4 regions of the Dichotomicrobium thermohalophilum genome follow, and region 2 is predicted to be linked to each of the others. Evidence: predicted binding sites of a transcription regulator. Region 2 holds the regulator's gene; each other region holds the start of a gene.

The links. Region 2 encodes LexA, which represses DNA repair genes until DNA is damaged. Its sites were predicted from a motif close to TGTTCNNNNTGTGTTCNG; they were not measured.
Region 1: the regulator LexA is predicted to act here: its motif matches at 1,116-1,133, upstream of BXY53_RS09945 (adenosylcobalamin-dependent ribonucleoside-diphosphate reductase).
Region 3: the regulator LexA is predicted to act here: its motif matches at 1,433-1,450, upstream of BXY53_RS08715 (single-stranded DNA-binding protein).
Region 4: the regulator LexA is predicted to act here: its motif matches at 1,116-1,133, upstream of BXY53_RS14190 (ImuA family protein).

Annotation. Positions count from the first base shown of each region.
Region 1 is NZ_QXDF01000001.1:2,127,479-2,129,676, forward strand. Features, by position in the region: gene mnmA (tRNA 2-thiouridine(34) synthase MnmA) at 1-533, opposite strand, end outside; gene sciP (CtrA inhibitor SciP) at 803-1,078, shown strand; gene BXY53_RS09945 (adenosylcobalamin-dependent ribonucleoside-diphosphate reductase) at 1,197-2,198, shown strand, end outside.
Region 2 is NZ_QXDF01000001.1:1,658,876-1,661,073, forward strand. Features, by position in the region: gene BXY53_RS07600 (ComEC/Rec2 family competence protein) at 1-412, shown strand, start outside; gene lexA (transcriptional repressor LexA) at 420-1,136, opposite strand; gene BXY53_RS07610 (molybdopterin molybdotransferase MoeA) at 1,220-2,198, opposite strand, start outside.
Region 3 is NZ_QXDF01000001.1:1,877,340-1,879,537, reverse strand. Features, by position in the region: gene BXY53_RS08725 (glycosyltransferase) at 1-222, shown strand, start outside; gene BXY53_RS08720 (DUF924 family protein) at 232-789, shown strand; gene BXY53_RS08715 (single-stranded DNA-binding protein) at 793-1,290, opposite strand; gene BXY53_RS08710 (type III polyketide synthase) at 1,578-2,198, shown strand, end outside.
Region 4 is NZ_QXDF01000004.1:77,262-79,459, forward strand. Features, by position in the region: gene gatB (Asp-tRNA(Asn)/Glu-tRNA(Gln) amidotransferase subunit GatB) at 1-58, shown strand, start outside; gene BXY53_RS12990 (SDR family NAD(P)-dependent oxidoreductase) at 251-1,021, shown strand; gene BXY53_RS14190 (ImuA family protein) at 1,168-2,028, shown strand; gene BXY53_RS13000 (Y-family DNA polymerase) at 1,925-2,198, shown strand, end outside.

The DNA of each region.
Region 1 (2,198 bases), 470 kb from region 2:
CTCTGATCGCGGTCGGCGTCGCGCCCGCGATGCAGTTCCCATCCTCGTGGACCGGGGCGATTGACGATGTAATGGCCGGTCGCCATCGCGTCAGCGCCCAGTTCCTTCGCCCTGCCCAGCAAGTCGTTGAACTTCACCGACTGGTTGCACTGGACGCAGGGAATCGGCGTCTCACCGGCCACATAGCTGTCGGCGAAATTCTGGATCACCGCGTCGCGGAAGCGCCGCTCATAGTCCAGGACGTAATGCGGGATGCCGATCGCCGCTGCCACGCGGCGAGCGTCGTGAATGTCCTGCCCGGCACAGCAGCTGCCCTTGCGCGCGGTCGCTTCGCCGTGATCATAGAGCTGCAGTGTGATGCCGATCACGTCATAGCCCTCACGCGCGAGCATCGCCGCGACGACCGATGAATCGACGCCGCCGGACATGGCCACGACCACGCGTGTTTGCTCCGGCGGGCCGGGCAAATACAAGCTGTTGAGGCCGCTCGCCTCGGCAGGCCGTGCGGTTGTGATCGTGCTGGACTGTGCCATGCGTCGCCTGGCTATGACCGCTATGGAACGAGATTTTCCGCAAATATACTGAGGGTTGGGGTCCCCTGCAACCGGCGCTGCCAAAGCCTTCGCAAAGCGAAAGCGAAACAAATTTTCGTGAATTCCCGTATAAGTTGTGAAATAATATAAAACACCTAAAGATTGTCCTATTCTGGGAACTTACTTGGCCTCGCTGAGTAAAAGAAAATTAAGCCGAACCCGATACCGTTCCTACCGTCGCGTTCGATTGTACCGGGTTCAAATACACGATGAGTGAGCATTTCACGTCGCGTGCAAGATATGTGATTGGCCCCGATGGTAGCCCGCTGACCATCGCCGACCTCCCACCCGCCAACACGCGCCGCTGGGTCATCCGACGCAAGGCCGAAGTGGTCGCTGCTGTGCGCGGGGGGCTTTTGAGCCTCAGCGAAGCCTGCGATCGCTACCGTCTCACCATCGACGAGTTCCTGAGCTGGCAGCGCTCCATAGAGAAACATGGCCTGCCAGGTCTGCGCGCCACGCGCGTTCAGGAATACCGCGGCTAGGGCGCGCCCGGGCGCCCTTCCCTCCGTTCCGGCTTTCTGGTACAAATAGAGAACAAAACGATAACCCGGCGCCCCGCTTAGATTGCGGTGTTGCCGCTTTGATGCACCGGAACGCAGAATGAGTCTTCCGCTCGCTCCGATTTCCCGGCAGGTCTGGGAGCAGAAATACCGTTTCGCGCCGAGCCCGCGCGAGACGGAGACCGGCGTCGAGGACATGTGGCATCGCGTGGCCAAGGCGGCGGCCAGCGTCGAGAAGCCCGATGATCGCGGGCTGTGGCAGGCCCGCTTCCTCGACGCCATGTCGGACTTCCAGTTCATCCCCGCCGGCCGCATCCTCGCGGGCGCTGGCACCGGCCGGGCGGTGACCCTGTTCAACTGCTTCGTCATGGGCGAGATCGAGGATGACATGGCCTCGATCTTCGACAACGTGAAGGAAGCCGCGCTGACCATGCAGCAGGGCGGCGGTATCGGCCATGACTTCTCGACGCTGCGGCCCAAAGGCGCGCCGGTGAAGGGCGTAGGCGCCGACGCCTCCGGACCGGTGAGCTTCATGAATGTCTGGGACGCCATGTGCCGGACCATCAAGTCCGCCGGCTCGCGGCGCGGCGCGATGATGGGCACGCTGTCCTGCGATCACCCGGACATCGAGGCCTTCATCGACGCCAAGGCCGATCCCGACAAGTTGCGGATGTTCAACCTCTCGGTGCTGGTCACCGACGCCTTTATGGACGCCGTCGCGGAGGATGCGGACTGGCCTCTGTGTTTCGGCGGCGTGCACTACAGGACCGTGCCTGCCCGCGCGCTGTGGGACAAGATCATGCACTCGGCCTATGACTACGCGGAGCCGGGCGTAATCTTCATCGACCGTGTAAACCAGCGCAACAAGCTGGCCTATTGCGAGGCAATCCACGCGACGAACCCGTGCGGCGAGCAGCCCCTGCCACCCTATGGCGCCTGCCTGCTCGGCTCGGTGAACCTGGCGACGCTCGTCGATCGGCCGTTTACCGACAAGGCCGCCCTCAACGAGGATCGCCTGGCGGAATTGGCCCGGACGGCCGTGCGCCTGCTGGACAATGTCATCGACATTTCGGGCTATCCGCTCAAGGCCCAGGCCGAGGAA
Region 2 (2,198 bases):
CGTACGCGGAGCGGATGGGCGACTCGCCGCAATCCCGGGCCGTGCGGGGAGCTACAGCCTGGAGAAATGGCTGGCCGCCGACGGCGACCAGCGCGAGCCGGAGGCAGCGCGCGCCCCAGAGGTGTTCCACTGCGACGAGCGTGGTTGTGTTGTGGACCTCCGCGGCACGCGGCTTTCGGTGGCAAAGCACGCCGCGGCGCTGGCGCAGGACTGCAAGCTCGCTGACATCGTGGTCACAAGTCTGGAGATGCGTACCCCTTGTCCTGCGCCTGATGTCGTTGTCACCCACGCGCAGCTGCAAGCGCGGGGTGCTCATGCGATATATATCGAAGGGAGTGAAGGCGAGCGCCGGTTCCGCGTCGTCACGGCAGCTGAATGGCGTGGGGTCCGACCGTGGACCGGGCGGCGATAGGACGCCCTCAATATTGGCGGATCAGCGCGATCAGCTTGCCCTGAATCTCTACCCGATCCGGGCCGAAAATGCGTGTTTCGTAGGCCGGGTTGGCGGCTTCGAGCGCGACCGAATTGCCTTTTCTGCGCAAACGCTTGAGTGTGGCTTCCTCGCGGTCGATGAGCGCCACGACGATGTCGCCACTCTCGGCCGTCTGGGTCTGCTGGATCAGCACGATGTCGCCGTCGAGAATGCCGGCGTCGATCATCGAATCACCGCGGACTTCCAGGGCGAAATGATCGCCGCGCGAAAGCATCTCCGGGGCGACCTGAATGCTGTGGCTCTGGTTCTGGATCGCCGAGACGGGCACGCCCGCCGCGATCCGTCCCATCACGGGCACGGAAACGGGCGCGTCATCCTTTTCGACCAGCGCCGGCTTGCGCACCTGTCCGCCCTCGATGACGCCCAAGCCGCGCGATCGCGCCTTTCGCGCCGCCTGACCTTCTGAGCGCGGCATCTCGGTCACGGTCTCGTTCGGTAGCCTGAGGATCTCCAGCGCCCGCGCCCGGTGGGGCAGGCGCCGAATGAAACCCCGTTCCTCAAGCGCGGAGATCAGTCGATGGATGCCGGATTTCGACCGCAGCGCCAAGGCTTCCTTCATTTCATCGAAGGACGGCGGCACCCCGCTTTCCTGGATGCGGTCATTGATGAAGAAGAGGAGTTGTTTTTGTTTTTCGGTCAACATCCGGCAGATCCCGCAGAAATGTACAAATCAGGAACACCTATACCTGTTCCTGTTGTGTTCTGCAAGTGCAGGGACGGGTGTGTTCAGAAGTCAAGCGGGAGAATATCGACCTTGTCACCGGGCCGCGCCGCGGGCGCGTGCGGCTCCCGGACGATGAGGCAGTCGGCGCTCGCAAGGGCGGCCACCAGCGCGCTGTCCTGGGAAGGCAGGGCGGCGACCTTGAGCGCGCCGGTATCGGGGTCGATGCGCATGCGCGCGCGCATATAGTGTTTGCGTGGCCCGTTGCCCTCCAACGCGCGGTCGAGCGTTGCCTGGCGCATGCGCTCGGGACCGGTATCGGCACCGAGCAGCGCGTCGATCAGCGGGAAGGCGAAGACGCGCGTGCAGACCATGGCCGAGACGGGATTGCCCGGCAGTCCGATCACGCGGGTTTCACCCCGTGTGCCGAACATCAGCGGCTTGCCGGGGCGCATGGCGATGCGCCAGAAGTCGATCTCGAAGCCGGCATCCATCAGCGCTTCCCGCACCAGATCATGCTCGCCGACCGAGGCGCCGCCGATCGTCAGCAGCAAGTCGGTGTCCGCCGCCTCTGCCAAGTGCGCATCAAGGCTCTCGCGCGTGTCTTCGGCGATGCCCAGGCGCTTGGGGGCCGCGCCTGCGGCCTCCAGCATCGCGCTCAAGCCTGTCGGAACCGAGGAGATGATCTGGTCAGGGCGCGGTGTTTCGCCGGGCGGCACCAGCTCGTCCCCGGTCGCAAGGATGGCGACGCGCGGCTTGCGGCGGACGGGCAGGCGCGCATGATTGGCCGCGGCGGCGAGCAGCACGTCGCGCGCGTTGAGCCGCTTGCCGGCGGGCAGCAGCCGCTCGCCCTCGGCGAAATCCTGGCCGCGCGGGCGGACGGCTGCGCCTTTGTCTGCGCCCTCGTTGACCGTGACCGTTTCGGCTTCGAGCGTCGCGTTCTCCTGCATCAGAACCGTGTCGGCGCCTTCGGGGACGGGCCCGCCCGTGAAGATGCGCACCGCCTCCCCGGGGCCGACGCTGCCATCGAAGCCGTGGCCCGCG
Region 3 (2,198 bases), 220 kb from region 2:
ATCAGCGCAGATGTGCCTGCCAGATGGCAGGCAGTGCAGTCAGACGTGAATGGCCAGCGCTTCGCACCGGGCGATGCTGGGGCGCTGGCCGGCGTGCTTCAGAGCCTGTTGCGCCGGCCTGACCTGATCCCGCGCTATGCCAAGGAGAGCCGGCGGATCGCCGCGACGCGTTTTGACATCGACGGGGTCGTCGCCGCGCAACTTCAGGCGCTTGGCCTGTGAGAGGATTACATGACCGCGATTTCCTTGCCGCCGCAAGCATTGGATGTGCTGAATTTCTGGTTCGAGGAGCTGACGCCCGAGCAGTGGTGGCGCGACCAGACGCTGGATAAGCAGATCACTGCGCGTTTTCTCGATCTCTATCACAGATTGCGCCGCAAGGTTCCCGAAGAGTGGCGGGAGACGCCGCGCGGCGTTCTCGCGGCGGTGCTGGTTCTCGACCAGTTTCCGCGTAACATGTTTCGGGGAACGGCGGCGGCCTTCGCCACCGACGCCAAGGCGCGGCTGCTGGCTCACGAGGCGATACAGCACGAATTCGATGCGGAGTTAAACGTGGACGAACGGCTGTTTCTCTACCTGCCGTTCGAGCACAGCGAGAGCCCGGCGGATCAGGCGCGGGCGCTCGGCCTCATCAGCGCGCTTGGCAATGCGCAGTACACGGAGTTTGCGCGTCAGCATAAGAAGGTGATCGACCGCTTCGGCCGCTTTCCGCAGCGCAACGCTGCCCTCGTACGGATGTCGACGCTGGAAGAAGACGCCTTCCTGGAAGCGCGCGAGACGCAGTGGTAGCGATCAGAACGGGATTTCGTCGTCGAGGTCCTGATCGAAGTTTTCGGCCGGCTGTCCGCCGCCGCGCGATCCGCCAGACGGACCCCGGTCATAACCTGACTGGCCGCCTTCATTCATGCCCATGCCCTGACCGGCCCCCATGCCGCCGTTGCGACCGTCAAGCATGGTCAGCGTCGCATTGAACCCCTGGAGAACGACTTCGGTCGTGTAGCGGTCGTTGCCCTCGCGGTCCTGCCATTTCCGGGTCTGGAGCTGGCCTTCGAGATAGATCTTCGAGCCCTTGCGCAAGTACTGCTCCGCGATCTTGCAAAGGCCCTCGCTGAAGATCACGACATTGTGCCACTCGGTCTTTTCGCGGCGCTCGCCGGTGTTCCGGTCGCGCCAACTCTCCGAGGTCGCAACGCGCAGATTTGCAACCGGACGGCCGTCCTGCGTGTGGCGGATTTCCGGGTCGGCGCCGAGATTGCCGACCAGAATGACTTTATTGACGGAACCGGCCATCGCTTGTCCTTTCTCATGCCTTTCGCGCCGCGCCTTCGCGGCCACACTCGCTCATGAGACTAACCGCCCGTCGCCGCTGCCAGCTACCGGCGGCCATCATTTTCCACACCGGCGCGATGCTGAGCGTGTCCGTTCGCGTAAATGTTCCGGTTACGTTCTCACTTTCATCACGTAGTGTCAATGTCCCTGCGCCGGATCGGAACAAGTTTACGGATTTCACAAAATGTTGAACACGTCCGGCGGCGCCTGCGCACCGTATTCCTGCAGAGCTGCCAGAGGCGAAGTTCATGTACGACTATCTTGCCGATCATCAGCGCGAGCCTATCGCTTCGCGCCAGCCACATGCGCCTTCGGCGCAGCTTCTCGGGTTGGCGACGGCGGTGCCAGCGCAGTGTCTCGACCAGCGGACGGTAATCGAGAATGCGCGGCGCATCTTCGGCGGACGCACCAACCTGTTCGGGACGCTGGAGAGCGTCTACACAAACGCGCAGATCGACACCCGCTATGCCTGCCAGCCGCTTGACTGGTTCAACGCGCCGGCGGGCATTGCCGACAAGACGCGGTCTTACGAGACGCATGCCACCGGGCTGGCGCAGCATGCAGCGGACCGTGCGCTGGCCGATGCTTCACTGGCGGCCGGTGATATTGATGCGATTGTCTTCGTCAGCTCGACGGGGATCGCTACGCCCTCGATCGAGGCGCGGCTGATGAACATCATGCCGTTTCGTCCGGATGTACAACGGCTGCCGGTGTTCGGGCTGGGGTGTGCCGGCGGTGTCTCGGGCATGACGCGTGCGGCGCAGATGGCGGTGGCTCAGCCGGGGGCGCGCGTGCTGCTGATTGTCGTCGAGCTTTGCACGCTTGCCTTTCGCTATGACAGGCTCACGAAAAGCAACCTCGTGGCGACC
Region 4 (2,198 bases), on a different contig from region 2:
GGCCAACCCGGCCACGGTGAACGAAATCCTGCGCAAGAAGCTGGAGGTCGCGGAGTAGGCGCGGCCTCTTTGGCGCGTAACGTCACGAAGGCATCGGGCTTGCGTGCTCGGCCGACTGCCGCACCGTATCGCCCTTCCTACAACCGTTACCCCGGAACCGTCGCCCAGGGGTCGGCGTTCCCATCGTCACAGGCATTTCTCCGGAGAGGCCGTTGGGCCTGGTCGGGGAGTCGATGAAGGGAGTAGCGCGATGAGAGGCCTGGAAGGAAAGGTCTGCCTCGTGACGGGCGGCGGACTCGGGATCGGCGCGGCCACCTGCCAGCGTCTGGCCGAGGAAGGCGCGAAGGTTGCCGTCACAGACCTCCGCGACCAGGACGGACAGAAGGTCGCACAGGAGATCGAGACTAACGGTGGCGAGGCGCGGTTCTGGCATCTCGACGTCACCGACGAGAATGAGGTGGACCGGGTGTTCTCGGAGGTCAAGGACCACTGGGGGCGCTTCGACGTACTGGTCAACAATGCCGGCATCGCCGGCGCGGACAAGCCGACCCACGACGTCGCGGCCGAAGAGTGGGACAAGGTCATGGCCGTTAACGTCAGCGGTGTCTTCTACTGCACCAAGCATGCCATCCCGCTCATGCGCGAAGCCGGCGGTGGCAGCATCATCAACCTGTCCTCGATCTACGGCATCATCGGCGCGCCGGACATTCCGCCCTATCACGCCTCCAAGGGCGCGGTGCGCGAGATGACCAAGACGGACGCCGTGCTCTACGCGAAGGAGAAGATTCGCGTGAATTCGGTCCATCCGGGCTTCATCTGGACGCCGCTGGTGGAGGATTTGGCGAAAAGATCGGGGCAAAGCGTCGAGGAGTTCCGGGCCGCCCTCGACAAGCGCCACCCGATCGGCCACGTCGGCAAACCCGAAGACATCGCAGCCGGCATCGCCTATCTCGCCTCCGATGACGCAGGCTTCGTCACGGGCGCAGAGCTTGTCATAGACGGTGGCTACATCGCGCAGTAACGCCGCGGAGTGCATTCCTTCGCTGCCCCATAGTCGAAATCAGCCTGAGACACTGCGACACTGAGGAGCGCTTGATAAGCGGTCCAAGTTTGGGTAGAACAAAAAGAGAACATGGGCACATCGCCTGAACGGATTGTTTTACCTGCATGAGCCGATCAACCCCCGCGCACGAGGCGCAAAACACGCGCGACGCCGCGCCCCGCAGCGACCGCGCCCGGCTGCTCGATGAGCTGCGCCGGGAGGTGGGCGCGCTCGAAGCCGCGCCGGAGGCGAACACCGGCGAGACCGCGGCCGCGCCGTGGCATTTCGATCTCACTGAGGTGGACGCCGCCCTGCCTGAGCGCCAACTGCCCCGCGGCGCGCTGCATGAGATCACCGCGGACGCTTACCCGGACATGATGGCGGCGGTCGGCTTCTGCCTTGGCCTTCTAAAGCTGCTGCCGCCGGCCCCCCGCACCGCCGCGCGCACGGTCCTGTGGAGCCGCAGCCGCTTCGCCCGGCGCGAGTTCGGCGCGCTCTACGGCCACGGCCTGCGCAGCTTCGGCCTCGACCCTGCGAGCCTTTTGTTCGTCGATGCGGACAAGGCGCAGGACGTGCTCTGGACGATGGAAGAAGGCGCGCGCGCCGGCTGCCTGCTGGCCGTTGTGGGCGAGACCAGCGCGCCGGATTTCAAGCAGACCCAGCGCCTCAGCCGCGCCGCCGCACTCACCCAGACCCCGGTCCTTCTGCTGATCCCGCCGGACAGCGCCCGGCCGAGCACTGCCGCCACACGCTGGCGCATCGCTCGCGCCCCCGGCCCGCCGGATGCTTACGACGCCCGCGCGCCCGGTCCTGCACGCTGGCACACGATGCTCACCCGCTGCCGGGGCGGGTGCCCGAAGGACTGGTTCATGGAGTGGAATGATGAGGCGCATCGTTTCGATCTGGCTGCCGGAGTTTCCGATCGATCGCCTGAGACGCGACGACTGCCGCAAGCCCCAGAGCGAACGGCTGAGCGGTCTTCATGACGGTGCGCCCTTTGCTCTGACCGCGAAGGACGGCCAGCGCCTCGTCGTCGCGGCGGCAAACCGTCCGGCGGTGGAGGCCGGCATCACGCCCGGCATGGGCGTGGCCGATGCACTCGCCATGCTGCCCGCGCTGGGCACGCATACGGCCCAGCCGGAGCGCGACCGCCGCG